Regions from separate parts of the Variovorax sp. V116 genome, predicted to be linked through region 2. Evidence: riboswitches for the same ligand, from Rfam matches in the RefSeq annotation. Region 2 holds a riboswitch; each other region holds the start of a gene.

Region 1 (10,551 bases), 2.5 Mb from region 2:
ATAAAACAGAACGCCCAACCCGTGCGAGTGCATGAATTCGATCGTCGGATAAGCACTCGACAATTCCTCCCACAGCCGCCATACACCAAAACCTCGCTCGCGAACGTTGATGTCATGAAAGAGCACGATCGATCGCTGCGAAAGCTTGGGCTTCCACGATTCGAAGTCGTGCTTTACCGCGTCATATGTGTGAAGTCCGTCTATATGTAATAGATCGATACTTCCGTCCGAAAAATAGTTGATAGCATCGTCGAACGTCATGCGCAACAAGCGCGAAAAGCTTTCAAACGGAACGTTCCTCGACTGAACGGCCGCAAAAACCTCTTCGCCGTAGAGGCCTGCGTGTTCATCACCATGCCAGAGGTCCACCGCATAGCATTTGGTATCCAACCGTCCACGCTCGACCGCTTGGCAAAACGAGAAATAGGAATGCCCGTAGTGCGTACCAAGTTCCACTAGCATGCGTGGCTTGGTCGACTCAACGATCCATGCCCCAAACGGAATGTGACCTAGCCAGGCGCTCGGATGGGGAACAACATCAATATTTTCCAGCGCAGCGCTGAAATCAAGCTCAGACATAAATCTCTCAGTTCACTTCGTGCATATCGCACTTTCGGTCGCATCCGACTTGCGGCCTTGCAACGGCCACTTATTAACGCCGTAGGTGCTGCACTACGCAGCGAATATCTCAGCTTGATGCAGAGCCGCTCCCGCGGCATCCTTCAATGAGAGCATCGGCTCCATTGCGATATCGGGCCAACCAATTGCAAGGTCCTTGTCATTCCAAGCTATACACCGCTCATGCGCCGGCGCATAGTAGTCCGTCGTCTTGTAGAGGAAATCGGCGCTGTCGCTCAGCACCAGAAACCCATGCGCAAACCCCTCAGGCACCCACAACTGCCTGTGGTTGTCCTCGCTGAGCTCCACCCCCACCCATTTGCCAAAGGTCGGCGACGACTTGCGGATGTCTACCGCCACATCGAACACCGCGCCGCGCACCACGCGCACCAGCTTGCCCTGGGGCTGCTGGATCTGATAGTGCAGGCCGCGCAGCACGCCCTTGGCCGAGCGCGAATGGTTGTCCTGCACGAACTCGACGTGCCGGCCGACCGCCTCATCGAACGCCTTGCCGTTGAAGCTCTCATAGAAAAAGCCGCGCGCATCGCCGAAGACCTTCGGCTCGATGACCAGCACTTCAGGAATCGCGGTAGGTGTTGCCTTCACGAGCGCACCTCCTCCGCCAGCAAATGGTTCAGATATTTGCCGTAGCCGTTCTTTTGCAGCGGCACGGCAAGCTTTGCCAATTGCTCGCGATCGATGAATCCATTGCGCCACGCAATCTCTTCAGGACACGCAATCTTGAGCCCTTGCCGATGCTCCAGGGTCTGGATGAACTGCGCGGCCTCCAGCAGGCTCTCGTGCGTGCCGGTATCCAGCCAGGCATAGCCGCGCTGCATGATCTGCACGTTGAGCTGGTCCAGGTCGAGGTAGGCCTGGTTGACCGCCGTGATCTCCAGTTCGCCGCGCGCGCTGGGCTTCACGGCCTTGGCGATCTCGACCACCTGGTTGTCGTAGAAGTACAGGCCCGTCACGGCATAGCTGCTCTTGGGCTTGACCGGCTTCTCCTCGATGCTGCTGGCCTTGCCCTTGGCATCGAAGGCCACCACGCCGTAGCGCTCGGGGTCATGCACGTGGTAGGCGAAGACGGTGGCGCCGGAGGGCTTCGAATCGGCATCGGCCAAGAGGTGCGCGAAGTCATGGCCGTAGAAGATGTTGTCACCCAGCACCAGCGCGCTCGGCGAATTGCCTACGAATTTGTCGCCGATGATGAAGGCCTGCGCGAGGCCATCGGGGCTGGGCTGCACCGCGTACTGCAGGTTGATGCCCCACTGGCTGCCATCGCCCAGCAGCTGCTGGAAGCGCGGCGTGTCCTGCGGCGTGCTGATGATCAGGATGTCGCGCATGCCGCCGAGCATCAACGTGCTGAGCGGGTAGTAGATCATCGGCTTGTCGTACACCGGCAGCAGCTGCTTGCTGAGCGCGAGCGTGGCGGGGTGCAGCCGGGTGCCGGAGCCGCCGGCCAGGATGATGCCTTTGCGTTGCGTGGTCTTCGTGGTCATTGTGTTGTGTTCTCCGCTTCTTGCTTGCTTGCTTCGCTTGTCAAAGGGTCTCGCGCAGCATGCGGGCCACGCCCTGCTGCCAGTGCGGCAGCACCAGGCCGAAGGTGGTCTGCAGCTTGCGCGTGTCCAGGCGCGAGTTGGCGGGGCGCGTCGCGGGCGTGGGGAAGGCGCTGGTGGGCACGGGGTCGACGGCTTCGGGTCCGGCCTTGAGTTCGACGCCGGCCGCCTTGGCCTGCTCGATCACGAAGCGCGCATAACCGTGCCAGGTAGTCTCGCCGCCGGCCACCGCGTGATACAGGCCGGCCTTGGCCGGGTCCTGCAGCGTGGCGCGGATGGCATGCGCCGTGACGTCGGCCAGCAGCTCGGCGCCGGTGGGCGCGCCGAACTGGTCGTTGATGACGGTCAGGCGATCGCGCTCCTTGGCGATGCGCAGCATGGTCTTGGCAAAGTTGCCGCCGCGCGCGGCATAGACCCAGCTGGTGCGGAAGATCAGGTGCTTCGAGCAGTGCCTGGCCACCAGTTGCTCGCCTTCGAGCTTGGTGCGGCCGTACACGCTGAGGGGGCCGGTGGCGTCGTCTTCTTTCCAGGGCGTGCTGCCGCTGCCGTCGAAGACGTAGTCGGTGGAGTAGTGCACCATGAGCGCGCCGATCTGCTGCGCGGCCTCGGCCACCACGCCGGGCGAGGTGGCGTTGAGCTTGCGCGCGAACTCGGGCTCGCTCTCGGCCTTGTCGACGGCGGTGTGGGCCGCGGCATTGACGATGACGTCGGGGCGCACTTTCAGCACCGTTTCGGCCAGTTGCTCGGGGCGGCTGAAGTCGGCGTTGAAGTCTGTGCTGTCGAAGTCGAGCGCAACCAGCTCGCCCAGCGGCGCGAGGCTGCGTTGCAGCTCCCAGCCGACCTGGCCGCCCTTGCCCAGCAGCAGCAGCTTCATGCCGCAGCCTTGGCCGCGGGGGCGGCGTCGTATTGCTTCTCGACCCATTCGCGGTAAGCGCCGCTTTGCACGTTGCGCACCCATTCGCCATGGGCCAGGTACCACTCGACGGTCTTGCGGATGCCGCTGTCGAAGGTTTCGGCGGGCTTCCAGCCGAGTTCGCGCTCGAGCTTGCGCGCATCGATGGCGTAGCGGCGGTCGTGGCCGGGGCGGTCGGTGACGTAGCTGATCTGCTCTTTGTAAGGCTTGCCGTCGGCGCGCGGGCGCAGTTCGTCGAGCAGCGCGCAGACGGTGTTGACGATCTCGATGTTGGGCTTCTCGTTCCAGCCGCCGACGTTGTAGGTCTCGCCGAGCCGGCCGGCTTCGAGCACGCGGCGGATGGCGCTGCAGTGATCCTTCACGTAGAGCCAGTCGCGCACCTGCATGCCGTCGCCATACACGGGCAGCGGCTTGCCGGCCAGGGCGTTGACGATCATCAGCGGGATGAGCTTCTCGGGGAAGTGGAACGGCCCGTAGTTGTTGGAGCAGTTGGTGGTGACGACCGGCAGGCCGTAGGTGTGGTGCCAGGCGCGCACGAGGTGGTCGCTCGCGGCCTTGCTGGCCGAGTAGGGACTGTTGGGCTCGTACTTGTTTTCTTCGGTGAAGGCGGGGTCGGTCTTGGAGAGCGAGCCGTAGACCTCGTCGGTCGACACGTGCAGGAAGCGGAAGGCGGCTTTCTGCTCGGCCGGCAGCGCGCTCCAGTGGCCGCGCACGGACTCGAGCAGGCGGAAGGTGCCCAGCACGTTGGTCTGCACGAAGTCTTCGGGGCCGTGAATGGAGCGATCGACGTGCGATTCCGCGGCAAAGTTCACGATGGCGCGCGGTTTGTGCTCGGCCAGCAGGCGGTCGACCAGTGCGCTGTCGCCGATATCGCCCTGCACGAAAATGTGCCGCGGGTCGCCCTTGAGAGACGCGAGCGTCTCGAGGTTGCCGGCATAGGTCAGCTTGTCGAGGTTCACGACAGGCTCGTCGCTCTGCGCCAGCCAGTCGAGTACGAAGTTGGCGCCGATGAAGCCCGCGCCGCCGGTTACCAGGATCATGAGTCTCCCCGAAGTTTCGAATCAATGACAATTATCCCATTGGTCCGAATTGTCAAAATTCATGGTTGGCGGCTTTGCGGTCCCCGCCTACAATCGTTTCACTGCAGGAGAGAGGGTAGTACTTATTACTACTCCACCGAAGGCGCAAACTCCCATAAACGCTCAGGTCGGCCCACAGATTCCTTGAAGTTCTTTCAAAGAGTTGCGTGGCAGGTACTGCATCAACTGACAAGCCGTCTGGAGAGCCATCACCTCGCGTGATGCACCGAAGGAGCAAACCCGTTGCAGGGTGCAACAGGTGAATCTCTCAGGTACCAAGGACAGGGGGAGCGGCAACTTGGACGGCGTTCGTCCGGTTGCTTGCTATTGAATCAGTAGCACACCAAGTTCGCCGTTCAAGTGCCAATCTTCAAAGGTACTTGAAATGCGTGTGATCGTTCTTGGCGCCGGCCTGCTCGGCGTGACTTCTGCTTACTACCTCCAGCAACTCGGCCACGAGGTGACCGTGATCGACCGGCAGGCCACGCCGGCCGCCGAAACCAGCTTTGCCAACGGCGGGCAGATCTCCGTCAGCCATGCCGAACCCTGGGCCAACCCGAGCGCGCCGCTCAAGGTGCTGCAATGGCTCGGCAAGGAAGACGCCCCGCTGCTCTTTCGCATCCGCGCCGACATGCGCCAGTGGCTCTGGGGCCTGCAGTTCCTGCGCGAATGCACGCCGGCGCGCACCCGGCACAACATCGAGCAGATCGTGCGCCTGGGCACCTACAGCCGCGAGGTGCTGCAGCAGCTGCGCGCCGACGCCGGCCTCCAATACGACCAGCGCACGCAGGGCATCCTGCACTTCTACACGACGCAGAAGGAGTTCGACGGCGCCCTCCAGCCCGCCGAGCAGATGCGCGCATTGGGTTGCGAACGCCAGGTGATCTCAGCCGACGAAGCCGTGAAGATCGAGCCCGCCCTCGCCCACATCCGCCCGAAGCTGGCGGGTGCCACCTACACGGCGGAGGACGAGTCCGGCGACGCGAACCTTTTTGCACGCGAGCTGGCAAAGCGCGCGGCCGCAGCGGGCGTGAAGTTCCTCATGAGCCACACGGTGACCGCGCTGCGCGAGACCGGCGGCCGCATCGACCATGTCGAAGCCACCGACAGCGAAGGCCGCTTCCAGCGCATCCGCGGCGACGCCTTCGTGCTCGCGATGGGTTCGCTGAGCCCGATCGTTGCCGCGCCGCTGGGCATTCGGCTGCCGATCTATCCGGCCAAGGGCTACTCGGTGACGCTGCCGGTGAAGGACGCCTCCAGGGCGCACCAGGTCTCGCTGACCGACGACGAGTTCAAGCTCGTGTTCTCGCGCTACACCTCGGCTTCCGGCGACCGCCTGCGCATTGCCGGCACGGCCGAGCTCAACGGCTACGACCGCGACCTGAACCGCGTGCGCTGCGAGGCGATCGTGCGGCGCGTCGAGGAGCTCTTTCCGGGTGCCGGCGACACCACGCAGGCCCAGTTCTGGACCGGCCTGCGCCCCGCGACGCCAAGCAACGTGCCGCTGATCGGCAAGACGAAACTGCCGAACCTGTTCCTCAACACCGGCCACGGCACGCTCGGCTGGACGCATGCCTGCGGCTCGGGCAAGTCGATTGCGCACATCGTGAGCGGACTCGCGCCCGAGGTCGACTTTGCGTTCACCGGCATGCCTGCGCCGGCAGCGCGCGTACTGCAGCCGGCCTGAATGCTAGAGGGCGAGACTCAGTCCTTGCTGGTGAACACCGTCAGCACGCCGGTGTAGCCGTACAGGTGGTGGCGCGCGATCTCGCCTGCGGCGAAGAAGCCGACCAGCGGCACGTCGCCCAGCGCATGCCGCACGATCTGCAGCTCGGCGCCCGGCGCGCCGAAATGCGGCCCGCCGCGTCCCGAGCAGCTCACGTACACCGCGCCCGCGATGCGGCGCGCCGGATGCGGCGCGGCTTCGGCCTCCCCGGCCGCGACGGCGCGTGCGGTGGCCAGCGTCTGCTCCTCGGGCTCGAGTTCCTCCCGGATTTCCGCGCAGATGCGCATCAGGTCGGCGCGCGCGGCCTGCGCATTGCGGCGGCAGAAGGTCAGGCGCATGCCGGCCTCCGCCACGTCGGCAATCGCGATGCCGCGGCGCGTGGGGTCCAGGCCGATGATGTGGCGCACCAGCACGTCGGCGCCCAGGTCGCCGGTGCGGCGGATGCCGTCGCTGCCCGCATCGGCAAGGCCCACCAGGGTGGCGCGCACGGCGTCGATGGCTTCCTGCGGCCGCTCGAGCGTCACCTGCAGGTCGGCCAGCAGCACGTCGAGCGCGGGTTCGCCATCGAGCTTGAGCAGCAGGTTGCCGTCGGCTTCGGTGATCTCGCGCTCGCGCCCCGCGCCCGAGCGCAGCGGCTGGCAGCCCTGGGTGACTCGCGACACCAGCCGCACGCCCTCGCCGAACACCACGCCCGACAGGCCACCCGAGAACACGCCGCCCGCGGCGCCGTGCCCGCGGATGTTGCCGTTGCCGCCCACCGCGAACTGCAGCGCGCCGCCGCGGCCCGACGAGAGCCCGCCGAACAGGTAGCCGGTGTCGGTGCGGCCCGCCATCTCGCCGATGAGTTCGGTCAGGTCGGGCGTGGCGGGGTCCGCGTGCACCAGCGCCGTGTGGGCCTCGAAGCCGCTCATTTCCGAATTGCCCAGCGGCGCCACGCCGGAGAACACGCGGTACTGGTCGCTCGGCAGCGCGCAGAGCATCAGGCTGAGGCCGGGCTCGTCGAAATATTCGGCGTTGTTGGCCGAGACGCCGATGCCGACCGTGCCCGACCAGTCGGTGACCTCGGGCAGTTCGGCACTCAGGTGGTCGAGGATGTCCTGCGCGTCCGCCGCATAGTGGTCGGTGATGTAGAGCAGCCCGAGCGTGGGCGACGCCGCGTAGTCGGGCAGCGCCATCTGCGCGCGCAACTGGGCCAGCACGAGGCCGGCTGCCATGCGCCATTGCGGGTGGGTGGCATGGCCGGAAGGAAACAGCTTCATGATGCGTGCCAACCCGTTCTCTTCAAAATGTGTGTGTATGACGTCAGCGGCGGCCGGTCGTTCGCTTGCGCGCGGCGGCCGATGCCTTCTTGGCGGCGGCGGGCGCTGCCGCCTTCCTGGCCGCGGGTTTCGAAGCCGCGGGAGCATTAGCCGCCGGCTGGGCCATCGCCGGCACCTTGAGCTGGGCCGCATCCTGCAGCGCCGAACTCGCGATCTGCTGGAACTGCTCGGTCAGCGAGCCCCACCATTGCATCGGATCGATCACGCCGGCGGCGCCATTGCCGCCCGAAGCGGCAGCGGCCGAAGCCGGCTTGCTGCGCGCCTTCTTCGCCGGTGCCGGGGCTTCTTCTTCCTCGGGCTCGGCTTCCGGTTCGGCCGGCGCAGCGGCTGCTGCAGGTGCCGGAGCAGCGGCAGGCGCCACGGCGGCCGCCTGCTTGGTGAACGCGCTGGCGATATCTTCCATCCGCACGTTCATGCCGCGCAAGGTCGAAAGTGTCATCTTTTGCACTTCGAGCGCCTGGATGGTGGCCTTGAGCGCGTGGCCGTTCTGCTCGAGCCAATACTGCACCGTCTTGAGTTCCTGGATGCGCTTGTCGACCTCTTCCACGCTCAGCGTGGGGGCCACCCAGCTCGCGAGGCTCGGCAACCCGGGCACCGCACTGCCCGCCGCGCCGCCGGCGCCACCGCCGGCAAGGTTCTTCAGAAAATCGAATCCGGGGACGAATTGACTGAAGTCGAAGGGTTGGCTGGCGTTGCTCATGCAGAGGTCTCCGGTTGGGTTTTCTTGTGATGCCAGCTTACTCCAAGGCACCGCCGTTTTGGGCCCCGGCGCCGTCCCCTTTGTCCCCTCAGAGTTCCGCGCGCACCTTGCTGAACACCTTCCAGAACGCCGCGTCCTGCGAGGTCGCGAAATTGATCCGCATCATCGTGCTCGGCGGCCGCCGCGCATGGAACAGCGAGCCCGGCGCGAGCAGGTAGCCCTGGTCGAGCATGCGCTGGGTGAGCGCGTCGGTGTCGACGCCGGTGTCGACCCAGCCGAACAGGCCCGCCGGCTCCGACGCGAAGCTGCAGCCATGCGCCATGGCGAGCTTCACCGCGCGGCCGCGGGCGCCGTCGAGCCGGATGCGTATGCGCTCGGCATGCCGCCGCAGCTGCCCCTGGTCGATGCACCACGAAAGCGCCCGCTCGAACAGCGTGGGCGTGGTGAGCGTGGCCAGCAGCTTGGTCTCGAGCAGCCGCTCCTTCAGCTCCGGCGAAGCGGCCAGGAAGCCGATGCGCCAGTTGGGCGCGAGGATCTTGGCGAAGCCGCTGACGTAGATGGTGCGCTGCAGCCCGTCGAGCGCGCTGAGCCGCGTGGCGTGCTCGGGCGCGAGATGGCTGTAGGTGTCGTCCTCGACGATGTGGAAGTCGTGCTCGTTGGCCAGCTTGAGCACGCGGTGCGCGCTGCCGGGCGTGAGGCTGTAGCCGGTCGGGTTGTGCAGCACGCTCACGCTCACGAAGAGCTTGGGGCTGTGCAGCTGGCAGTACTGCGCCATCACCTCCAGGTCGGGCCCGTCGGCGCGGCGCGGCACCGGCAGGATGCGCATGCCCAGCGCCTCGAGCCGCGCGAATTCCAGCGCCCAGCCGGGCTCCTCGACCATCACCGGATCGCCCGCGCGCAGCAGGGTGCGGCTCACGATGTCCAGCGCGTGCGTGGCGCCCACGGTGGTCACGATCTGGTCGGGCGCGGCGGGCACGTTGATGCCCACCAGCTTGTTCGACAGGCTGCGGCGCAGCGCGGCGTCGCCCGAGGGTTCGCCGTACTGGAGCGACAGCTCCTGCAGCGCGGCTGTACTGGTCATGCGGCGCACGGCCGTCGGCATGAAGGCGGAGGCCATCCAGTCGGGCGGAAAGACGCCCATGCCCGGCTGCGGCTTGTCGCTGGGCCGGTGGAACATGCTGCGGATGAGCGAGCTCGCATCGGCCGGCACGCGCGAGGCCATCATCTGGACCACCATGGGCGCCGCGTTGGATGGGCGCCCCTCCTGCGCCGGCGCCGAGTCGCGCACGTAGAAGCCGCGCTGGCGGCGCGCCTCGACCAGGCCCTGTGCCAGCAACTGGTCGTAGGCCGCCACCACCGTGTAGGGGCTCACGCCCTGCTGGCGCGCGCATTCGCGCACCGAGGGCAGGCGTGCGCCGGGCGGCAGCAGCCGGGTGCGGATGCGTTCGGCCAGCCGGTCGGCCAATTGCCCCGTGAGCGACTGGGTGGAGGTTCGTGTCAGCATCTGGGGCTCGGCTTCTGTGTCGAAAGAAAGACCAATACAGTTTTCGAATATGTTCGACTAACTGTATCGGAACTGTAATGGTGTGAAAGTTTAGAGTGTATGCAATGAACTGGCAAGAATTCACCGCGCTGCTGGTGCTGGCCACGGCGATGAGTTTCTCGCCCGGTCCCAACACCACGCTTTCCACTGCCCTGGCGGCCAACGGCGGCCTGCCGCGCGCCATGCGCTTCGTGGTGGCCGTGCCGGTGGGCTGGACGCTGCTGCTGGTGCTGTGCGCGGCCGGCATCGGCGCGCTGGTGGTGGCGGTGCCTTCGCTGCGCCTGGCCATCAAGGCGCTGGGCGTGGGCTACCTCTTGTGGCTAGCCTACAAGCTGAGCGGCAGCGGCACGCTCGGCCGCGCCGACGGCGCCAGCCTCGACGTCGGCTTCGGCCAGGGCGTGATGCTGCAGTTCGTCAACATCAAGGCCTGGCTGCTCGCGCTCACGCTGGTGGCCGGCTGGATCGCGGGGCAGCCCGATGCGCTCGGGCGCTTCGCCATCGTCGCGCCGGTGATGCTGGTCTACGCCTTCATCAGCAACTTCACCTATGCATTGGCCGGCGCGCTGCTGCGCGAATGGCTCTCCAAGGGCAAGCGCCTGCTGTGGTTCAACCGCGCGATGGGGCTGGTGCTGGTGCTCACGGCCTGGTGGATGCTGGGCGTATGAGCAACAGGCTCAACATCAAGGATGAAACGCTGGGCATGTGGCTTGGCGTGATCGGCGTGGCGCTGTTCGCCATCACCTTGCCGATGACGCGGCTGGCCACCGGCACGCAGGGCGCGCCGCAGCTGTCGCCCTGGTTCGTGACGCTCGGGCGCGCCGCACTCGCGGGCATTCTCTCGACGGTCTTCCTGCTGGCCACGCGCTCGCCGCGGCCCGCGTCGCACCAGTGGAAGCCGCTTGGCATGGCGGTGCTCGGCAACGTGATCGGCTACCCGCTGCTGCTGGGCTACGCCTTGCGCGTGGTCACGGCCAGCCACGCGGCGGTGGTGACGGCGCTGCTGCCGCTCGTGACCGCGGCGGTCGCGGCCTGGGTGCTGCACCAGCGCGCGCGGCTCGGCTTCTGGCTCTGCGCCATTGCGGGCAGCCTGCTGG
Region 2 (10,551 bases):
CCCCAGATTTCGAGGACACCCGTATGAACCTGATGAGCGTCGACCTCTACCAGAGTGCCACCGATCCCGAGAAATTCCTGGCGCTTCCCGCGGGCACCGACCCCGCCGAACTCATGGGACCGATGACCTTCGACCGCGATTTCGCGCATGTCAGGTGCTACAAGGAAGGCTTCGAATTCGATCCGTCCCAAAGCTACGCGGGCGTCAACGCCGCGAAGATCGCGGCGGACATCCTCACCGTGAAATGGGCGATGTACCGCCGCGAAGCCTGAGCGGCCTTTTTCAGGCCTCCTCGGTTTCCTTGTAGTCGCCCACCGGCACGCAGCTGCAGAACAGGTTGCGGTCGCCATACACGTTGTCGACGCGGCCGATCGGCGGCCAGTACTTGGCCAGCTTGAGTTCCGCCAGCGGAAACGCCCCGAGTTCGCGCGAATAGGGGTGCGGCCATTCCGCCGCCATCAGGCTGGCCGCGGTGTGCGGCGCATGCTTGAGCGGGTTGTCGTCCTTCGGCCAGACGCCTTCCTCGACGCGGCGGATCTCGCCGCGGATCGCGATCATCGCGTCGATGAAGCGGTCGAGTTCGGCCAGCGGCTCGCTCTCGGTGGGTTCCACCATCAGCGTGCCGGGCACCGGGAAGCTCAGCGTGGGCGCATGGAAGCCGTAGTCGATCAGCCGCTTGGCCACGTCCTCGGCGGTGACGCCGCTGCTGTCCTTGAGCGGGCGCAGGTCGAGGATGCACTCGTGCGCGACGTGGCCGTTGGGGCTCGCGTACAGCGTGGGGTAATGATCCTTCAGGCGCGCGCTGATGTAGTTGGCGCTCAGGATCGCGATTTCGGTCGCTGCCTGCAGGCCCTTGGCGCCCATCATGCGGCAGTACATCCAGCTGATCGGCAGCACCGCCGCATTGCCCAGCGGCGCGGCCGAGACGGCGCCGACGCCGTTCGATGCCACGCCGGCCGTCGCATGCCCCGGCAGGTAGGGCACGAGGTCTTCGACCACGCACACCGGGCCCACGCCCGGGCCGCCGCCGCCGTGCGGAATGCAGAAAGTCTTGTGCAGGTTCAGGTGGCTGACGTCGCCGCCGAACTCGCCCGGCGCGGCCACGCCGACCAGCGCATTCATGTTGGCGCCGTCCACGTACACGCGGCCGCCGTGCTCATGCACCAGTTCGCAGAGCTCCTTCACGCGGGTTTCGAACACGCCGTGCGTGCTCGGGTAGGTGATCATCACGGCCGCGAGCTTGTCGCTGTGCTTCTCGCAGGCGCGCCTGAGGTCGTCCATGTCGACGTTGCCCTGCGCGTCGCAGGCCGTCACCACCACCTGCAGGCCCACCATCTGTGCGCTCGCGGGGTTGGTGCCGTGCGCCGACGAAGGAATGAGGCAGATGTTGCGGTGCCCCTGGCCGTTGGCCTCATGGAAGGAGCGGATGGCCAGCAGGCCGGCGTATTCGCCCTGCGAGCCCGCGTTGGGCTGCAGGCTGATGCCCGCGTAGCCGGTGGCTTCGCAGAGCCAGGCGCGCAGCTGCGCGTCGAGCTGGGCGTAGCCCACCAGCTGCTCGGCCGGCGCAAAGGGATGGATGTTCGCGAACTCGGGCCAGGTGATCGGGATCATCTCGCTGGTCGCGTTGAGCTTCATGGTGCAGCTGCCGAGCGGGATCATGCTGCGGTCGAGCGCCAGGTCCTTGTCCGACAGGCTGCGGATGTAGCGCAGCATCGCGGTTTCGCTCTTGTGGGTGTTGAACACCGGGTGCGTGAGAAAGGCGCTGGTGCGCCGCAGGTCCTCGGGCAGGCGCGGCACAGCGTTGGCCAGGTCGTCGAAGCGCGGCATCGGCGTGCCGGCGGGCACGAACAGCGCCCAGAGCGTTTCGATGTCGGCGCGCGTGGTGGTCTCGTCGAGCGAGATGCCCAGGTGCTGCTGCAGCCGCTGGCGCAGGTTGACGCCCGCGGCCTGGGCGCGTTCGATGATCTTGGGCGTGTCGTCGCCGGTGCGGATGGTCAGCGAATCGAAGGCGGTGCCGTTGACCGGCTCGCGGCCCATCTGCGCGAGGCCCTGCGCGAGGATGGCCGTGAGCGCAGCCACGCGCTGTGCAATGCGCGTGAGGCCGTCGGGGCCGTGGTACACGGCGTACATGCTGGCCACCACGGCCGGCAACACCTGCGCGGTGCAGATGTTGGAGGTGGCCTTCTCGCGGCGGATGTGCTGCTCGCGCGTCTGCAGCGCAAGGCGGTAGGCGGGCTGGCCGTGGGTGTCGACGCTCACGCCCACCAGGCGGCCCGGCAGCGAGCGCTTGAACTCGTCGCGGCAGGCCAGGTAGGCCGCGTGCGGGCCGCCGTTGCACATCGGCATGCCGAAGCGCTGCGTGGTGCCGCAGACGATGTCGGCGTCCCATTCGCCGGGCGGCGCGAGCAAGGTGAGCGCGAGCAGGTCGGCGGCCACGCAGAAGGCGGCGTCGCACTGGTGCGCATGGCCCGCGAGCGGACGCAGGTCGTGCACGTGGCCGGTGGTGGCGGGGTACTGCGCGAGCACGCCGAAGAATTCGCCGCTCACCATCAGGTGCGGCAGCGTCTCGGACACGGTGCTCACCTTCACCTCGATGCCCAGCGGCGCGGCGCGCGTCTTGATGACCTCGATGGTCTGCGGATGGCAGTCGCCCGACACCAGGAACACGTTGCTCTTGCTCTTGACGCTGCGCTTGGCGAGCGTCATCGCCTCGGCTGCCGCCGTGGCTTCGTCGAGCATCGAGGCATTGGCGATGGCCATGCCCGTGAGGTCGCACACCATGGTCTGGAAGTTGAGCAGCGCTTCCATGCGGCCCTGCGAAATCTCGGCCTGGTAGGGCGTGTAGGCCGTGTACCAGGCGGGGTTCTCGAGCACGTTGCGCAGGATGACGCCCGGCGTGTGCGTGCCGTAGTAGCCCTGGCCGATGAAGCTCCTGAAGACCTTGTTCTTTGCCGCGATCGCCTTGAGCTCGGCCAGTGCATCGGCCTCGGTGGCGGGCGCCGGCAGCCGCATCGGCTTGGCGCGGCGGATGGCTGCGGGCACGATGCCGTCGATGAGCTCGGCGCGCGTTTCCGAACCGATCACCGGCAGCATGCGCGCCTCGTCCGCCGCATCGATGCCGATGTGGCGGGCGAGAAACTCTTCGGCGTTCTCCAGTTGTTGCAAAGAGGGAAGGGCGGGAATCGGCATGGCGGTGAAGGCTCGGGATGAGGAAAAGGCGGCTTGCGAACTCGGCGGATCAGGACTCGGCAGCGAACTTGTCGTAGCTGGCCGCGTCGAGCAGCGCGTCGAGCTGCGCGGGCTCGCTGAGCTTGACCTTGAAGAACCAGCCGGCGGCCAGCGGGTCGGTGTTGGCGAGCGAGGGATCGGCGCGCAGGGCTTCGTTCACTTCGGTGATCTCGCCCGACACGGGCATGAACACATCGGCTGCGGCCTTGACCGATTCGACGACACCGGCCACCTCGCCCTGGGCAAAGGTCTTGCCGACTTCGGGCAGGTCGACAAAGACCACGTCGCCGAGCGCGTCCTGCGCATGCACGGTGATGCCGACGGTGGCTGCGCTGCCTTCGGCCGAGACCCATTCGTGGTCCTTGGTGTACTTGATGCTCATGGTGGAAAACTCCTCGTGGAAAAAAAGATGATCGGGGGCGCAGCGCCTAGCCGCGGTAGTAGCGCGTCGGCACGAAAGGCAGCGTCGAGACTTCCATCGGCACCGGCTTGCCGCGCACGATGGCCTGCACGCGCGTGCCGGGCTCGGAATACGCGGTGGCCACGTAGCCCATGGCGATCGGGCGGTCGGCCGTCGGGCCGAGCAGGCCGCTCGTGACAAAGCCGATGTCCTTGCCTTCGAAGGACTGCAGCACCGTGCCGTCGCGCACCGGAACGCGTTCCAGCGCCACGAGGCCGACGCGCTTGCGCTTCAGCGTGTCGTGGTCGGTGTGGCCCGCGGCGCCGGCCGTGGCGGCGGCGAGCTGGGCCAGCACCCGGGCCGCGCCCGGAAAGCCGCCTTCGCGCGCGCCGCCGGTGCGGCGCACCTTCTGGATCGCCCAGTTGAGCGAGGCCTCGACCGGCGTGGTGGTGGTGTCGATGTCGTTGCCGTAGAGGCACAGCCCCGCTTCCAGCCGCAGCGAATTGCGCGCGCCCAGGCCAATGGGCTCGACCTCGGGCTGGGCCAGCAGCAGGCGGGCCAGCGCCTCGGCATTCTGGCCGGCCACCGAGATCTCGAAGCCGTCTTCGCCGGTGTAGCCGCTGCGCGTGGCAAAGGCCGGAATGCCGCCGATCTGCACCGCGCCGCCGGTCATGAACACGAAGCGCTCGATGCCCGGCGACAGCCGCGCCAGCACCGCGGCCGCCTGCGGGCCCTGCAGCGCGAGCAGCGCGTGGTCGGGCATGGGCTGCACATCGCAGCGTGCGCCGATCTTCTGCTGGATGTGGGCGATGTCCGCCACCTTGCAGGCGCCGTTGACGATCACGAAGATCGAGCCGTGGCCTTCGTTGAAGAACATCAGGTCGTCGAGGATGCCGCCCTCGTCGTTCAGCAGCAGCCCGTAGCGCTGCTTGCCGGGCGCAAGGTCGATCACGTCGACCGGCATCAGGGTTTCAAAGGCGGCCGCGGCGTCCGGTCCGACCAGGCGCAGCTGGCCCATGTGCGAGATGTCGAACAGGCCGGCGGCGTTGCGCGTGTGCCTGTGCTCGGCCATGAGGCCGGCGGGGTATTGCACCGGCATCGAATAGCCTGCAAAGGGCACCATGCGGGCACCGAGCTCCACGTGCAGGCCGTACAGCGGGGTCTTCAGGAGTTGTTCGGCGGAAGAGGAATCGGAGGAAGCGGCCACGGGGCACTCCAAAGGGGCAGACGAATTCCATGGCGCGAGCCATGGGCCACCCCTGCTGTCCGCTTTACCTGAGAGATTCGCCCCACGATCGGGGTTTGCTCCTTCGGTGGGCCGGCGCATCGCGTCGATGCAAGCAACAGCCTCTCTCCAGCAAGGAAGCGCCGGCATGCGCCAACGCTGTGTCAGTCCTTTTGCCTGAGCGTTCGGGAAACCCCTGCGCCTTCGGCGGCCCCGGCTGGCGGGGCTCTCTCCTGACCATGGGAGTGTAGTGGATCGCGGGCGGCCGGTCTGCGGCTCAGTGCACGGTCTCGGCCGGCGGCAGCAGCCGGTCGATGCGCTCGCGCAGCGATTCGGCCCGCTCGGCGCCGGCGGTTTTCTCGACCTCGGTGAGCATCAGCGCGGCGATGGTCAGCATCGCGCCGCGGTCGCGCGCCTCGCGCAGGGCATCGCGCATCTGCAGCGCGAACTTGGGGTCGCGCCGCACGAACATGCGCTCGCAGATGTCGAACAGGAACATGCGCGTGGTGGCCAGGGAGCGCTTGCCGTCGAAGTTGTCGGCGGCGGTGGCGAGTTGGATCGGGTCGGCCGCGGGTACCGGGGCGGGCGGCTGGGCCGCGGCCTGCGCCGCCGCGGCAGCCACCGGCTGCGCGTCCTGCAGATAGCCCTGGCGCATCAGCGCCTGGATCGCCTGCTCGGCTTCGGTGCGGCTGGCGAACAGCGGGCTGAAATCGGTCAGCGAACGCCGGCCGTCTGCCATCAGCAGCAAGGCGCGCTCGCGCTGGCTCAGCGTGCGCTGGCGGCCCTGGAGTTCGTCGCGTGCCTTGTCGGTCTTGGTGGGAAACATGGCGCCACAGCTTTTGGGGATCGAGGGCTGAAGCATCGTTGCAAGCGGTGACATCTTCATGAAACGTTTGCCTTACAGCGCCCCGGCAGCGCAAAAAAAAAGCAGCCTGCGAACAGGCTGCCGTTTCTTCCTTGTTTTTCGCGCCGTCTCAGCTACTTGGCATACACCAGGTCGCGCAGCGCCAGCGATATCCACGGCACGTAGGTGATCACCAGCAGGCAGGCCAGGATCACGAGCACGAAGGGCACCAGGTACTTCACGATCCGGTCCAGCGAGATGCGCGCCACCGTGCAGGCCGCGAACAGGTTCACGCCGAAGGGCGGGGTGATCATGCCCAGGGCGAGGTTCACCACCATGATGAGCCCGAAGTGCACCGGGTCGATGCCGAAGTGCACCGCCACCGGCGCAAGGATGGGCGCGAGCACGATGATGGCCGCGCTGGTCTCGATGAACATGCCGATGATGAACAGCGCCGCGTTCACGCCCAGAAGGAACATCGCGGGCGACTTCAGCACTTCCTGCAGCCAGTGGCCGATGGCGTCGGGCACCCCCGCGCGCGTGATCAGGAACGCGAACAGGCCCGCGTTGGCGATGATGAACATGATCACCGCCGACGACAGCACCGACTTGCGCAGGATCACGTACAGGTCCTTGGGCTTGATCTCGCGGTAGATCACCACGCCCACCACCAGCGCATAGAACACCGCCACGGCCGAGGCTTCGGTCGGCGTGAAGATGCCGCCGTAGATGCCGCCCAGGATGATGACGGGCATCAGCAGCGCCCAGCCGGCCTGCCACAGCGCCTTGCCAAACGGCATGCGGCCGTCGCCGTCGTTTTTGCCCCAGCCCTTCCACTTGCAGAAGGCCCAGACGAACAGCATGAGCGCCAGGCTGATGAGAATGCCGGGGCCGAAGCCCGCGATGAACAGCTCGCCGATCGACACCTCGGCGCTCACGCCGTACAGGATCATCGGGATCGAGGGCGGGATGATCACGCCGAGCTCGGCGCTGGTGGCCTGCAGCGCGGCCGCGTAGGCGGTGGGGTAGCCGTGCTTGATGAGCGCCGGAATCAGGATCGCGCCAATGGCGAAGGTGGTGGCCACCGACGAGCCCGACACCGCCGCAAAGATCATGCAGGTGAGCACGCAGGTCATCGGCAGGCCGCCCTGCACGCCGCCCACGATGCTCTTGGCAAACTCGACCAGCCGCCGCGAGATGCCGCCCGTTTCCATCAGGTTGCCGGCCAGGATGAAGAACGGAATGGCCGCCAGCGGAAACTTGTTGATCGAATTGAACATCTCCTTGACGGAGATCAGCATGTTGGCATTGGCCACCTGGATGCCCAGGATCGAGGCGAGCCCGATGGACACTGCAACAGAAACCGACAGTGCAAAACACAGCACCATCGTTGCAACCATCACGGGCGTCATTGCGCAGTCTCCAGCTCAAGCCGCTTGGGATCGAGAAAATTCCCAACGATGCCGAACAGGCAGAAGACGGAACCGACCGGCAGCGCCAGGTACGACCACATCATCGACAGGCTTTCGAGGCCGGCCATCGACTGCACGCGGCCGCGCATCGCGTAGTCCCAGCCCCACCAGAGAATGACCAGCATCAGGATGAGCGCGGCAATGCTCACCACGGCGTCGAGCACGCGCTTGACGCGCGGCGGGCTCCAGCGGTAGAGCACGTCCACGCTCACCATGGCACCCTGGCGAAACGCCATCGGAATGCCCAGGAACACCATCCAGATCAGGCTCACGCGGATCAGGATCTCGCTCCACTCCGCGGGCTGCTCGAGCACGAAGCGCGTCACGATCTGGAACACGCCCAGGGCCGATGCAATGACCAGCATCAGGCAGGCGGCAAGCATCGAGGCGCCGGTGGTCCAGCGCTCGATGCCAAGGAATTTTTCTTTCACTTGTAGTCGCGGATCTTGTCGAGGTTGGCCTTGCCGAAGTCCTTCTCGAACTGCGCATTCACCGGTGCGAGCGCGGCCACGAACTTGGCCTTGTCGACGTTCTCGATCACGGTCATGCCCTTGGCGCGCAGGTCGGCCACGCCCTTGGCGTCGTCCTCGTCCACGCGGGCGCGGTTGGCCTTGGTGCCTTCCTTGGCGGCGTCCAGGAAGGCCTGCTTGTCGGCCGCGCTGAGCTTGTCGAACGAGGCCTTGTTCATCAGGAAGATGCAGGGCGAATAGACGTGGCCCGTGAGCGAAAGGTGCTTTTGCACCTGGTCGAACTTGGCGGAGATGATCACCGGCAGCGGGTTCTCCTGGCCGTCGACCGTGCCCTGCTGGAGCGCGGTGAACACTTCGGGGAAGGCCATGGGCGTGGTGATGATGCCGAAGCCCTTGTAGGCGGCGATGTGCACCGGGTTCTCCATGGTGCGCATCTTCAGGCCCTTGAGGTCCTCGGGCGCCTTCACGTCGCGCTTGCTGTTGGTCATGTGGCGGAAGCCGTTCTCGGCCCAGGCCAGCGCCTTGAAGCCCTTGGCGTCGAACTTGGTGAGCAGGTCCTGGCCGATCGGGCCGTCGAGCACGGCGCGCGCATGGGCCTTGTCGCGGAACAGGAAGGGCACGTCGAGGATCTTGGTTTCGGGCACGAAGTTGGGCACCGGGCCGGTCGAGGAGAAAGCCAGCTCCTGCGTGCCCAGCTGCACCGCCTCGATCGATTCGCGCTCGCCGCCGAGCGAGCCGTTGTAGAAGGTCTGGACCTTGTAGCGGCCGCCCGTGCGCTTTTCGACTTCCTTGGCGAAGGTGTCGATGGCCACGCCCTGGTGCGAGTTCTGCGCGGTCGAGATGCTGATCTTCATGGTCGTCTGCGCAAAGGCCGCGCAGGCCATGCCCATGCCCAGAACCAGGCCGGCGGCCAGTCGGGTCAATTTCATTCTTCTGTCTCCTGAGATGGAAAGGGGGTGTCGCAAAGCGTCGGCTCTGCGCGCAACCGATGACTATGCCGCAATAACCAGTTTGACCGCGTCGGGATTTTCACGGACGTAGTCGCGGATCACCGCCTCGAAGCTGGCGTCGGCCGTGAGCCCGAGCTTGCCGGCGCGAACGGTCTCGATGCGCCCGGGCCAGGTCTTCACGATGCGCTGGATGGCCGGATCGGGCGTGCGGTCGAGCAGGGCGGTGGCGGCCTTGCCGGCCACGCGCTCGAGGGCTGCGGCCATGTCGCCCACCGTGGTGGAAAGCGAGGGCAGGTTGAGCGCGGTGCGCGGTCCCCATTCGCCGTCGCTGGCCTCGGCGGCGCGAAGGATGCCTTCGACCGTGCGCGCCGGCGACGCAATCGCCACCGGCGTCTCGTCGGGCACCGGGCAGGCCGCGCGGATGCCCGCGAGCGGCTCGCGGATCATGCCGCTGAAAAAGCCCGACGCCGCGCCGTTGGGCCGGCCGGGGCGCACGCTCACCGTCATGAGCCGCACGCTGCGCCCGCGGATGAAGCCCTTGCGCGTGTAGTCGGCCACCAGCTGTTCGCCGATGAATTTCTGGATGCCGTAGCTGGTCTGCGGCGTCGGCAGCGTGTGGTCCTCGATCACCGGCGGCAGCGGCTGCTCGGGTGAATCGCCGAACACCGCGAGCGAGCTGGCAAACACCAAGAGCGGCCGGGTGCCCACCGCGCGCGCCTTTTCGAGCAGCGCGTGCGTGGCGGCGAAGTTGCTGCGCATGCCCAGGTCGAAATCGGCCTCGCATTCGCCGCTGACCGCGGCGGCCAGGTGAAAGATGGCGTCGGCCCCGGTCCAGAGCGAGGCGTCGGGCGAAGCCAGCTGCTCGTTCAGGTCGCCGAGTGCGGTGCCGATGCGCGGGTCGGCCGCGAGGTCGGCCGGCGGCGCGGCGCGGTCGACCAGCGTGATGCGGGAAATGGCGCGTGCCGGCGCACCGGCCAGCGAAAGCTCGCCCTGCCTGAGCAGGGTGCGGGCAAGGCGTGCGCCCAGGAAGCCGGCGCCGCCCGTGATGACGATCTGCATGGTGGTCTTGTCTCCTTCGCCAACGAGCATAGCGCAGCGGAATGCGCGGCTCAGGCGACACTCGCGCCATGAACTTGCGATTCGTCGAAGCCTTCCACTGGGCCGTGGCACTCAAGAGCGTCACCCGTGCGGCCGAGAAGCTGCACCTCACGCAGTCGGCGCTGTCCAGCCGCATTGCCGCGCTCGAGCGCGAGTTGGGCGTGCTGCTGCTCGACCGGCGCGACAAGCAGTTCCGCCTCACGGTGGCAGGGCAGCGCTTCCATGCCTTCGCGCAGAAGCTGCTCGAGATGCAGATGCACATCAAGGCCGAGATGGGCTCGGGCGCGGTGCGCGAGGCGGTGCTGCGCGTGGGCGCCATCGAGTCGGTGGTGCACAGCTGGCTCACGGGCTGGCTCAAGCACATGCAGGCCACGCATCCGGACTTCGAACTGGAGCTCACCGTCGAAACCACGCCGGTGCTGGTCGACCAACTGCAGCGCGGCAAGCAGGACCTGGTGTTTGGCGCGCTGCCGGCCACCGGCGACGGCGTGCGCACGCGGGCCGTGCCGCCGATGCCGATGTGCTTCGTCGGCCACCGCGAGCTGCACCTGAAGCGGCGCTACCGCCTGCCGGACCTGCTCTCGCTCGACCTCCTGACCTTCCAGCGCGGCTCGCAGCCGCACGTGGCGCTGCTCGAGCTGTTCCGCGAGGCCGGCAGCCCGCCGCCGCGGGTGCATGCGATCTCGTCGATCTCGGCGATGGCGCAGCTGGTGGAGGCGGGCTTCGGCGTGGCCGGGCTGCCGCGCGCGGTGGTCGAGCCGCTGGCGCGGCGCCTGCCGCTGCGCGTGCTGCCTTGCGACGTGACGCTGGAGCCGCTGCCCATCTATGCGAGCTACCGCGACGACCCCTCGTCGCCGCTGCCCG
Region 3 (10,551 bases), on a different replicon from region 2:
TATCTTTCGGATATGGCGAACTTCGGCGAAATGAACGCCGTCTGGGAAGCCTGGATCGATCCGGCCAACCCCCCGGCCCGTGCCACCAGCGAAGCCAAGCTCACCACGCCGAAATACAAGGTCGAGTTCATCGTCACGGCGGCGATCTGATCGCTTCGATATCGAGCGGAAAAAAAGCCGGCCTATCGCTCTGATGGGCCGGCAATCGGAACCGATGCGGTGTCGTTTAGGTGGGCGAGAACGCAAAAGCAAGAAGCTGCTTACCGGGCAGCTGTTAGAGACGGGCCGTTGCCAAATGGATTTCTGTCTCTGTCAAGGCGGCATCGGGACGGGTCCTGCTTGGAGAACCACCCACCGAGTGCGCCAGATTTGTGTAAACAGACTTCCTCGATTTCGATAAGTCTAGATCTTGATCGCTCTTGACAATTCTTTCGTAGAGTGAAGCCCATTGCGGCGACATGACATCATCCACGCTCACCTTTGATTGGCGCGCCTGTGAGGGAGTCATGTCAAATTGAGTGCGAAAACACCGATTGAAGTGAGAGCTATCGGAGAAGCCGGTGATTGTCGCGATCTCGGTTATTGACTTGGGGCTGTTCAAAAGAAGCCAATATCCGTAAGCGAGTCTGAGTTGTCGGCAATATTGCTGGACCGGCTGCTTCATTTCCTGCTGGAAAAGCCGTTCTATCTGCCGCTTGGAAATCCCCAAGGATGATGCGAGAGACTCGATCTTCATTGGCTCCTGTCCAAGATTTCTCTCGATGATCTTGAGCGCCCGAAGTACTCTCGGATCGCGTGGATCTTCTCTTGCTTCAAGATTCTGCTCCGCGTCGGTAGAGGAGGCCGAAAGCTCCTGCGGCGCCGGAATCTCGGCGCCGATAGCGGAATAATGACGTTCCAGCAGCCATGATCCGAGTTCCAGAGCCGCCAGCCCTCCGGCACAGCTAACTCGCCTGCCGCTCACCATCAAGTTAACGCCTGGGATCTGCTGCACTTCGGCAAAGCGGGTATCACGGTCGGCGCCGCGATACCAATCGGTCGCGCAGGGCAATTTATCGAAAAATCCGGCCTCGATCAGTACAAACAGCCCCGAACCAGTTCCGACAAGAGTCGCGCCATACCGATCGGCGTTCGTTAGTGCTTCCAGAATCGATCTGCGGTCCTCGATCGGAGCTGCAGTCTTGCCACCTATGACGAAGACGTAGTTGCAATCGCGAGCCGCGTGCAGGGGCGCTGTCGGGGGTACTTGAACACCGCAGGTTGTCTGGGCCGGCTTTTGTCCCAGAACTACATATTCAAAGTCCACGCCGACCGCAGCTGCCGGGTCGGTGCAATGCTTCAAGATATAAACCAGGGCAGAGTACGAAAACATCGTGAAGCCCGGAAGGAGGATGAAGCCGACCTTCACTCGTCGCCGTGCCGGCTTGGCAGTGTCGGCCTTCGCACCTGGAACCGGCATCATCATGGAATCTCCTGCCACAAGATCGCGCATCGTAGCAGTCACAGTATGTTCGCGCGCAATCGGATGCTCATGGCACTTGTCCCATAGAAGGTAAGCGGATAGTCGTACTTCACGGCTGCGCCAGCGGCTTGCGATCGGTGGCCGCTCACCGGTCTTGCCGGGGTCCAGAGTTCTCTCCTGCGCCTTCATCCGGCAGCATTCCGCCGCATGCTGGGCGAGTCGCGGATTTCGGCGCGCTCAGCGTCGCGGCAGCGCCGGCGCTGCCGCCGGGAGGTCCCAGAACAGGCCCGTCATCAGCTGCAGCGCCTCGCGTGCCACCGGTGCCAGCAGGTGCTCGTCGGGTGCGTGCTGCTGGCAGGCCGCGTAGCTGTGCGGCACCCACACGGTGGGCAGGCCCAGGATGTCGGCAAACACATCGTTGGGCAGGCTGCCGCCCAGGTTGGGCAGCAGCACGGGCTTCTTGCCGGTGCTCTGCTCGATGCTGGCCAGCGTGAAGCGCACCCAGGCGTTGTCCGGGTCCAGCCGGGTGGCGTGCATGACTTCGGGTTCGCTGACTTCGATGCCTTCGAAGCCATGCGTCGACAGGTGCTGCTGCACGACGTCGCGCAGCTGGCTCACGTCGGTGCCGACGACAAAGCGCATGTGCATGAAGGCCTGTGCTGTGGGCGGGATGGCGTTGACCGGGAAGTCCGGGTTGCCGGTCTTGTAGGCCAGCACTTCCAGTGTGTTCCAGGCAATCACCCGTTCGGCCGGAGTCAGGCCGGGCTCACCCCAGCCGGGGTCGACTTCCGGGTCGCCGGCGTCGCCACCAAAGCGCAGGCCTTGCAATGCGGCGCGTACGTTGGCCGGAATGGGCGGCGGGCGCAGGCCCTCGACGCGGATCACGCCATGGGCGTCCACCATGCTGGCAATGGCGTTGGCAAGCACCGTGCCGGGGTTGCGCAGCAGGCCGCCCCAGTTGCCGCTGTGGTGGCCGCCGCCGCCGCGCAGGTTCAGCGTCAGGCTGAAGTTCGCCACGCCGCGCGACCCCAGGAAGACGGTAGGCTGGTCTCGGCCTACGCGCGGGCCGTCGCTGGCGATCAGCACATCGGCGGCCAGCAGTTCCTGGTGCGCAGAGCAGAACGCGGCCAAGCCCGGCGAGCCGGTCTCTTCGCCGGTTTCCAGCAGCCACTTGATGTTGAAGCCCAGCTGCCCGCGCAGCCCCAGAACGGTGGCTAGCGCGGCGATGTTGATGCTGTGCTGGCCCTTGTTGTCCGCCGTGCCCCGTCCATAAAGGCGTTCACCGTCCACCGCCAGCGTCCACGGTCCCTGGCCGCAGGTCCAACTCTTGTCCTGACCGCGGATGACGTCGCCGTGGCCATACATCAGCACCGTGGGCAGGTCATCGCCTTCATGGCGGCTGGCCACCAGGAACGGGCCGTAAGCGGGCTCGGGGTTGGGGTGGATGCTGAAGCTGAAGCCCAGCCTGGCCAATGAAGGGCCGATCTCGTCCTGCAGGTAGGCGGCCAGCGCCGGTCCGGAATCAGCCTCCTGGCTGGCGGTGCGGAAGGCGACTCGTCGCGACAGGTCGCGCACGAAGTCGCCACTGTCGAAGTGATCGGCAGCGCGGCCCAGTGCGGCGTTGCGTGTCATGTGGCCTCCCGCATCGCAGTGGAGTTGACGCACTTTGCTAGGAAACGCATGAAGATACTTTCGTGTACGGACTGCTCAGAACGATATCGCGCCCCCAACCCGTGCAATAGGACAAATGCGCGCTCGAATTTGGATGATTGCGACGTCGTCGGATGCGACGGCGGAGTTTTCATCTTCTCACGGCTTCGAAATTCTATTAATTCCAACACATCCGGGAAAAATGCCATCCAATTTGATCCACCGCTATGAGCGCAATTTTGAGGCCTGAAGCCTAATTAATCGTTGACTGGCAGCGATGATCCTAATAAGCTTCGATTTAGCAGGAGAGCGGGCCGCGGAAGCGGCTCCACCGAAGGCGCAAACTCCCATAAACGCTCAGGTCGGCTCACGCGATGGGCCTGTACTGCATCAATTGTCAAAGCCGTCTGGAGAGCCATCACGCCATTGGAATGTGAGCGTGATGCACCGAAGGAGCAAACCCGCTGCGGGCGTAGCGGGTGAATCTCTCAGGTACCGAGGACAGGGGGAGCGGCAACTTGGACGCATGGTCCGGTTGCTTTCTTTTCGAGCTTCCGTTTCCATTTGCGTTCGAGCGCTGCAACCTCAAGGGTTCTCGAAATGCGTGTGATCGTTCTTGGCGCCGGCTTGCTCGGCGTGACCTCGGCTTACTACCTCCAGCAACTCGGCCACGAAGTGACCGTGATCGACCGGCAGGCCACGCCGGCGGCCGAAACCAGCTTTGCCAACGGCGGGCAGATCTCGGTGAGCCATGCCGAACCCTGGGCCAACCCCAGCGCACCGCTCAAGGTGCTCCAATGGCTGGGCAAGGAAGATGCGCCGCTGCTCTTTCGCATCCGCGCGGACATGCGCCAGTGGCTCTGGGGCCTTCAATTCCTGCGTGAATGCACCCCGGCGCGCACGCGCCACAACATCGAGCAGATCGTGCGCCTGGGCACCTACAGCCGCGACACGCTGCAGCAGCTGCGCGCCGACACCGGCCTCCAATACGACCAGCGCACTCAAGGCATCCTGCACTTCTACACGACGCAGAAAGAGTTCGACGGGGCCCTCGCGCCGGCCGAGCAGATGCGCGCCCTGGGTTGCGAGCGCCAAGTGATCTCGGCCGACGAGGCGGTGAGGATCGAGCCCGCGCTGGCCCACATCCGCCCCAAGCTGGCCGGCGCCACCTACACGGCCGAGGACGAATCGGGCGACGCCAACCGCTTCGCGCGCGAGCTGGTCGCACTGGCGAGGGCGGCGGGTGTGAAGTTCCTCATGAGCCACACCATCACTGCGCTGCGTGAAGCGGGCGGCTGCATCGACCATGTCGAAGCCACTGACGACGAAGGTCGCTTCCAGCGCATCCGCGGCGATGCCTTCGTGCTGGCGATGGGCTCGCTGAGCCCGATCGTTGCCGCGCCGCTGGGCATCCGGCTGCCGATCTATCCGGCCAAGGGCTATTCGGTGACCTTGCCGGTAAAAGACGCCTCGAAGGCGCACCAGGTCTCGCTGACCGACGACGAATACAAGCTCGTGTTCTCGCGCTACACCTCGCCGGGGGGCGAAGGGAGCGACCGCCTGCGCATCGCCGGCACGGCCGAGTTCAACGGCTACGACCGCGACCTGAACCGGCTGCGCTGCGAGGCCATCGTGCGGCGGGTCGAAGAGCTCTTCCCGGGTGCCGGCGACACCGCGCAGGCGCAGTTCTGGACCGGCCTGCGTCCGGCGACGCCGAGCAATGTGCCGCTGATCGGCAAGACGAAGCTGCCGAACCTGTATCTGAACACCGGCCACGGCACACTGGGCTGGACGCACGCCTGCGGCTCGGGCAAGTCGATCGCGCGCATCGTGAGCGGGCTTGCGCCTGAGGTGGATTTCGCGTTCACCGGGTTGAAGCATGGGACACGAGGCAAAGCATTGGTGTCGCCAGTAGTTGGTGGGCCATCTGCTTAGCGAGTTGCCATGGCCTGGCACCGAAGGGAAATTCAAACGAGGGCGCAGAGCGCCCTGGTCGGCGGTGGTATGAAGGATCGGCTGTGTCGATTTCTTCAACGCGCCGCATCCTTTATTCACCAGTTGATCGTTCGCTCGGGAACAATGGAAGAAGCAGCCTGGATGCAGCCACCCGATGTGTACTCAGGGCGTGCCGAGCCGCCGAACGAAGCACATCAACGCCGTCGGAGTTAAGTTAGTGCCACTCGTATCTGACCACTGGAGCAACGCATGATCGTCGAACGCATCTGGACCGGCAACGCCTATCGCAACTACAACTACCTGATTGTTTGCCCTGAGACCGGCGAGGCTCTCGCCATCGATCCCCTGGACCACCAGAAATGCCTGGCGGCCGCAAAGGACAAGGGCTGGCAGATCACGCAAATCCTCAATACTCACGAGCATCACGACCACACTGGCGGCAATGAGGCCGTCGTCGCGGCGACGGGCGCCAAGGTGATTGCGCACCACCGCTCGGGCTCTCGCATTGCTGGCATGGATCGCGGCGTGAAGGCCGGCGACGTGATCAAGGTCGGCAAGACCGTCGAGCTCGAATGCATGGACACGCCCGGCCACACGATGTGCCACATCTGCCTGCGCTCTCACACCGAGAGGCCGGCACTGTTCTCCGGCGACACGCTGTTCAACGCCGGCGCGGGCAACTGCCACAACGGCGGCAATGTGGAATCCATGTACACCACCTTCGTGGAGCAACTCGCCAAGCTGCCCGACGACACCCGCGTCTACCCGGGCCACGACTACATCGAAAACAATCTGCGTTTCACGCTCGCGCGCGAGCCCGACAACGCTGCCGCCAAGGCGCTGCTGCCCGGCGTGGCAGGGCATGACCCGGCCAAGGCCCGCGTCACGACGCTCCGCGAAGAGAAAGAGATCAACACCTTCCTGCGCCTGTCGAGCCCGAGTGTCATTGCGGCGCTTCGCGAGGCCTTTCCCGATCTGCCCGAGAAGCCGGATCCGAAGACCGTGTTCGTCAAGCTTCGCGAGCTGCGCAATACATGGTGAGCCGCGGCCAGCACTACTTCGCCCGCCGCGGACCGGACAGCGCGCACCGATCGATCAGCTGCCCCGGACTCAGCCGAGGTCGGCTTTGGCCACGCGGCAAACCGACAGCAGCGCGAGCAGGTTGGGATCGCGCTCGCGCGTGCGCAGGAAATTGAGCGCGATGGTCTGGCGCATCAAATACCTGGGCTGCAGCGGGATCAACTGCACCTTCTGCGGCATGACGCCGCGCACCCGCCCCGGCAGCAGCGTGTAGCCCACGCCACCGCTCACCAGGTTCATCAGCGAGAAGATGTCGTCGGTCTTCATCACCACGTTGGGCGTGAAGCCGGCGATGCGGAAGGTCTCGACAAACCCGCGGTAGGTAACGAAGCCTTCGCTCAGGCTCACGAAGCGCTCGCCCGCGCAGCTGCTCAGGTCGATTTCCTTTTGCCCGGAGTAGGGGGAGCCCACCGGAGCGGCAAACTGGATGTCGTCTTCGAACAGCGGCTCCGATTCGACGTCCGACACGTCATCCGGGATCGCCATCAGTGCGGCGTCGATCGCGCCGTCCCGCAGCTTCTGCAGCAGGTGGGCGTTGGACCCGAGCATGAGTTCGGTGTGCAGATCGGGTTTGCGCAGCTTCATGCCCATGATCAGCTGCGGCACCGTGCGGCTCGTCAGCGAAAAGAGAGAGCCGATGCGAATCCGGTCCGCCGAGTAGCCCGCGACTTCCCGCGTGGCGCGTATGCCCTGGGCCATGGTGCGAAGCACCTCGCGTGCCACCTCTGCCAGCGCATGCGCGGCTTCGGTCGGGTGCAGGTTGCGGCCCTCGTGCCGAAACAGCGCGCAGCGCAGGCCGGTTTCCAGCGAATGCAAAGCGCGGTGCACGCTCACGGCGCTGATCTCGAGCTTTTCCGCCGCGCGAGCCAGATTGCCGGTCTCCATGAAGGCCAGCAGGATCTCGAGCTTGCGGAAGGTGATCTCTTCGTCGACGTGGGGGAGCATGGGCGCCCATTCATCGGCGAACGAGGCATTTCGGTGGGCAGGCCCACGCAGCGCTCGCCGGAAAAAAATGACTTCTCGATCTTAGCGCTTCACTGCATGAGCGCAGACTCCGGAGTCACTGGCCCGGCGCTGGGGGCACGCATGAAGGCGGGCTGCACACATACGATTCAAGCGGCTTGTCGTTGGGATCGGCCCATGCGGCCCGTGTCGCGGCACTGGCAGGGACGTTCAGCTTGACGTTCTTCGGTGGAATGGGCTGCATGAACCAGCGGTCATACATCTTGGCCAGCTCTCCTGTCTTGATCAGTTCGCGAATGGTGTTGTCGACCACCTTCTTGAATGCCGGATCGTCCCTGCGCAGCATGATCGCGATCGGCTCGATGCTGATTGGCTCGCCGACGATGCGGTAGTCGGCCGGGCTTCTCGAGGTGGCAATATTGCCGGCCAGCACCTGGCTGTCCATCACGAAGGCGTCCGCGCGGCCTGACTCCAGAAGCAGGAAGCTGTCTGCCATATCTTTGCCGGACAACACGTCCTTGAACTTGAGTTCTGCAGTGCGGTTGTGCTTGCGCAACAGTTGAACGGACGTCGTGCCTGTCGTGGTGACGATCACCTTGCCCCCCAGTTGCGAAAGCGATTCAATGCCGGAGTTGGCCTTGACCGCAACGCGCACCTCTTCGACGTAGGTAGTGACCGCAAAGGCAACTTCCTTTTGACGGGTGAGATTGTTGGTGGTCGAGCCGCACTCAAGGTCTACTGTGCCGTTCAGCACGAGTGGAATGCGATTTTGCGAGGTCACTGGCTGGTAACGAACGTCGAGCTTCGTGCCAAGCGTGCGTTCCAGGTTAGAGACGATGCGGTGGCAAACGTCCACTTGAAAGCCTGCGTACTTGCCGTCGCCAATCATGTACGAAAGGGCGCCCGAAGACTCGCGCACACCCAGGGTGATGGTGCCCGAAGCCTTGACTTTGGCGACCGTATCGACTGTCTGGGCAAACACGCCTGCCGCTGTCATCGCAGTGAATGCGACGGCCAATAGTTGCTTCTTCATTCTGAAATCCTAGGAGATGGAACGTGGTGAATGTCGACTACTCGACGGTGACGGAGATGGAGAAAACCGCATTGCGCACACCATGTTCGGGCTGACCGAGGCCGGTGCTGTCGAACGCGCGGCAACGCAGTTGGTAGGTGCCCAAAGATGGCGGCGTCCACTCGAACTCGAATCGCTGCCATGCATGGTCTTTGCGCGCATCAAGCTGTGCGTCTGCCCAGCTTGCGCCCGCGTCGGTGCTGACTTCGACCCGCGTGATCGCATCGGCGCCCCACGCCCAACCGACGATCTTCTGTTTGCCGGGGGGCAGACGTGCCTGCTCCGCTGGCTGGACCATCACCGCGTGAGGTGCCACCCTCCAGACGGGAGAAAGCTGCTCCAGGCCGTCTTTGACGACGCGGTCGTTGTACATGACTGTCGTGAAGTAACCCGGAGATCTCGTGTCGCTCAGCGCGAGTCGTACCAACCATTTGGTTGAGTTCGTTCCGTAGAAGCCGGGCACGACGAGGCGCACCGGCCCTCCATGCTTGTCGCTGAGCGGCTCCGAGTTCATGTGCGTCGCGAGCATCGCCTCGCCATGCAGCTCCGAAACCGGCATGTCCTTGACATAGGCAGGAATATCGACGCCGTGGTAGTCACCCTTGTCGGCGCCGTAGGACCAGACGAACCGCGCGTCAGGCGCCACGCACGCCCGTTTCAGCACCTCGGACAAACGCACGCCGCGCCAGACAACGTTCGCCACACGGCGCACCGGCACCGTGGGGTGCAACGGATGCCCCGCGCATTCATGAACCGCACAGATCTCGGTCTGCGGCATGGCTTCGAGGTCGGCCAGAGAGAGCGACAACTCATGCTCCACCAACCCGCCAATAGCAAGTCGCCAGCTTGCCCTATCGATCTCGGGCATGGCCATGTGGCGCAGAAAGAAGACATGCTCCAGCGGGGTGACAAAGTCGGTCAACCGCGCGAGGGCAGGTTGCTGCAGGTTCGGCAGGTCGACGCCGGTGGACCAATACGCGCTCATGACAACATCGCGCCAGCGCTCGCGGCGCTGTCGCCTGACGGCTGTCCACGTAGCTGAGCAAATGCGCGAACAGGGAAGGCCGCCGCGTCGCGCGCCTTCAGCGGAATCGAGAAGAAGTCGAAAGACGCGCCATGCAGCTTTTCAAGCTGGGTCAGGTTCTCCACGATCAGGATGTCCTTCTCAAGAAACCATGTGTGGGCCGGGCGCTCCATGTCCTTGGTCGAATCGGCGTTCGAGCAGTCGACGCCGAACAGTGCAATGCCTGCGTCGCACAGGCGTGTCAGCACGTCCCGCGAGACGAAAGGGTGCGCACGGTATGCATCGCTTCCCCAGTGGCGGTCCCATCCGAAATTGAACAAAACCGCTTTGCTTGCGATGTCGTCCGGGATCCGCAGGTCTGCCAGGCCCAGTGCCTGTTCCGGAGCTGCATGGCGCGCATCGATCACAACGCCTTCGAGAACGAGGCGGTCGAGCTCGATAGAGGCAATATCGGCCGCACCCTCGAAGCGGTGGCGTGGTGCATCCATCTTGGTTCCCACCGAGGTCTGAAAAGCCACATCGGTGATCTCGAAGGATGCCTTGCCCTCGTAATGCGCGCATGACTGAGCGTGGGTCATGAACGGGCGCATGCGAGCCGTGAGTTCCACCGGCTCGCCGGCATCATTCTTGAAGCGCACGCCGGGCATCTGGTCGTGAAACACATGAGAGAGATCGACAATCATTTCGTGGACTCCTGTTCCTTGAGGAAAGTGTAGGAGTGAGGATGAATGTCGACAAATGATCTATTGCGGCACCTCCATGTGAAATTGGTATATGTAAGCAGCGGCGTGGAATCGCCACGCGTACTTCAGCCTTTCATTGCCTTGAAGTGAGCCTTCAGACGCTCCACGAAATCGGTGGTGAGCTTCGACGGCGCGACGTTGGGCGCGTAGGCCATGTGTGTCTGCACTGCGATGGCCGGCGCAAAGGGCGCGGCATGGACGAGGTTCGCGAACACCGAAGCCGCATAGGTGCTCACCAAGCCGATGCCGGCGCTTTCTGCCGCGAGCGTGCATATCGTCGCTGAGTAGTTGGTCTCGATGATCGACGGCGGCACGACGCCATGCTTTGTCATGAGCTGCTGCAGCATCTGATGTTGCGCGTCGTCCGCGTGGTGGGCGAGCAGAGGGTAGTGCGCCAAATCGCGCACATGCACACTCGACTTGCCCGCCAGCGGGTGCTTCTTGTGCATGACGCAGACCGATCGGTCCTGGTGCATCAGCACGGGCTCCAGGCCGGTCGTGCGGATGTCGCTGGTCGACAGCGCGATGTCGTACATGCCGCTGAGCAAGCCGTCGCGCATGAGATGCGTTCCGATGGTGTGCAGTGTGACGTGCACGCTCG

What was found. A riboswitch is a leader RNA that binds a small molecule or an ion and turns the genes downstream of it on or off. The one in region 2 is predicted to bind glycine.
Region 1: linked by a shared signal. The riboswitch ahead of ACAM58_RS03985 (D-amino acid dehydrogenase) and the one ahead of gcvT (glycine cleavage system aminomethyltransferase GcvT) in region 2 are both predicted to bind glycine.
Region 3: linked by a shared signal. The riboswitch ahead of ACAM58_RS29080 (D-amino acid dehydrogenase) and the one ahead of gcvT (glycine cleavage system aminomethyltransferase GcvT) in region 2 are both predicted to bind glycine.

What each region holds. Positions count from the first base shown of each region.
Region 1 is NZ_AP028661.1:858,832-869,382, reverse strand. Features, by position in the region: gene ACAM58_RS04010 (class I SAM-dependent methyltransferase) at 1-579, opposite strand, end outside; gene rfbC (dTDP-4-dehydrorhamnose 3,5-epimerase) at 673-1,224, opposite strand; gene rfbA (glucose-1-phosphate thymidylyltransferase RfbA) at 1,221-2,120, opposite strand; gene rfbD (dTDP-4-dehydrorhamnose reductase) at 2,161-3,051, opposite strand; gene rfbB (dTDP-glucose 4,6-dehydratase) at 3,048-4,130, opposite strand; glycine riboswitch at 4,229-4,318, shown strand; glycine riboswitch at 4,358-4,464, shown strand; gene ACAM58_RS03985 (D-amino acid dehydrogenase) at 4,555-5,856, shown strand; gene ACAM58_RS03980 (FIST N-terminal domain-containing protein) at 5,874-7,154, opposite strand; gene ACAM58_RS03975 (PhaM family polyhydroxyalkanoate granule multifunctional regulatory protein) at 7,198-7,914, opposite strand; gene ACAM58_RS03970 (PLP-dependent aminotransferase family protein) at 8,003-9,418, opposite strand; gene ACAM58_RS03965 (LysE family translocator) at 9,523-10,122, shown strand; gene ACAM58_RS03960 (DMT family transporter) at 10,119-10,551, shown strand, end outside.
Region 2 is NZ_AP028661.1:3,343,194-3,353,744, reverse strand. Features, by position in the region: gene ACAM58_RS15970 (hypothetical protein) at 24-272, shown strand; gene gcvP (aminomethyl-transferring glycine dehydrogenase) at 283-3,189, opposite strand; gene gcvH (glycine cleavage system protein GcvH) at 3,239-3,610, opposite strand; gene gcvT (glycine cleavage system aminomethyltransferase GcvT) at 3,657-4,835, opposite strand; glycine riboswitch at 4,881-4,996, opposite strand; glycine riboswitch at 5,009-5,099, opposite strand; gene ACAM58_RS15950 (hypothetical protein) at 5,131-5,679, opposite strand; gene ACAM58_RS15945 (TRAP transporter large permease) at 5,832-7,109, opposite strand; gene ACAM58_RS15940 (TRAP transporter small permease) at 7,106-7,600, opposite strand; gene ACAM58_RS15935 (TRAP transporter substrate-binding protein) at 7,597-8,568, opposite strand; gene denD (D-erythronate dehydrogenase) at 8,632-9,648, opposite strand; gene ACAM58_RS15925 (LysR family transcriptional regulator) at 9,717-10,551, shown strand, end outside.
Region 3 is NZ_AP028662.1:654,952-665,502, forward strand. Features, by position in the region: gene ACAM58_RS29065 (RidA family protein) at 1-150, shown strand, start outside; gene ACAM58_RS29070 (GlxA family transcriptional regulator) at 275-1,465, opposite strand; gene ACAM58_RS29075 (M20 family metallopeptidase) at 1,700-3,094, opposite strand; glycine riboswitch at 3,405-3,494, shown strand; glycine riboswitch at 3,510-3,627, shown strand; gene ACAM58_RS29080 (D-amino acid dehydrogenase) at 3,713-5,047, shown strand; gene ACAM58_RS29085 (hydroxyacylglutathione hydrolase) at 5,318-6,109, shown strand; gene ACAM58_RS29090 (LysR family transcriptional regulator) at 6,179-7,093, opposite strand; gene ACAM58_RS29095 (transporter substrate-binding domain-containing protein) at 7,209-8,144, opposite strand; gene ACAM58_RS29100 (molybdopterin-dependent oxidoreductase) at 8,182-9,168, opposite strand; gene ACAM58_RS29105 (cyclase family protein) at 9,165-9,890, opposite strand; gene ACAM58_RS29110 (LysR family transcriptional regulator) at 10,016-10,551, opposite strand, start outside.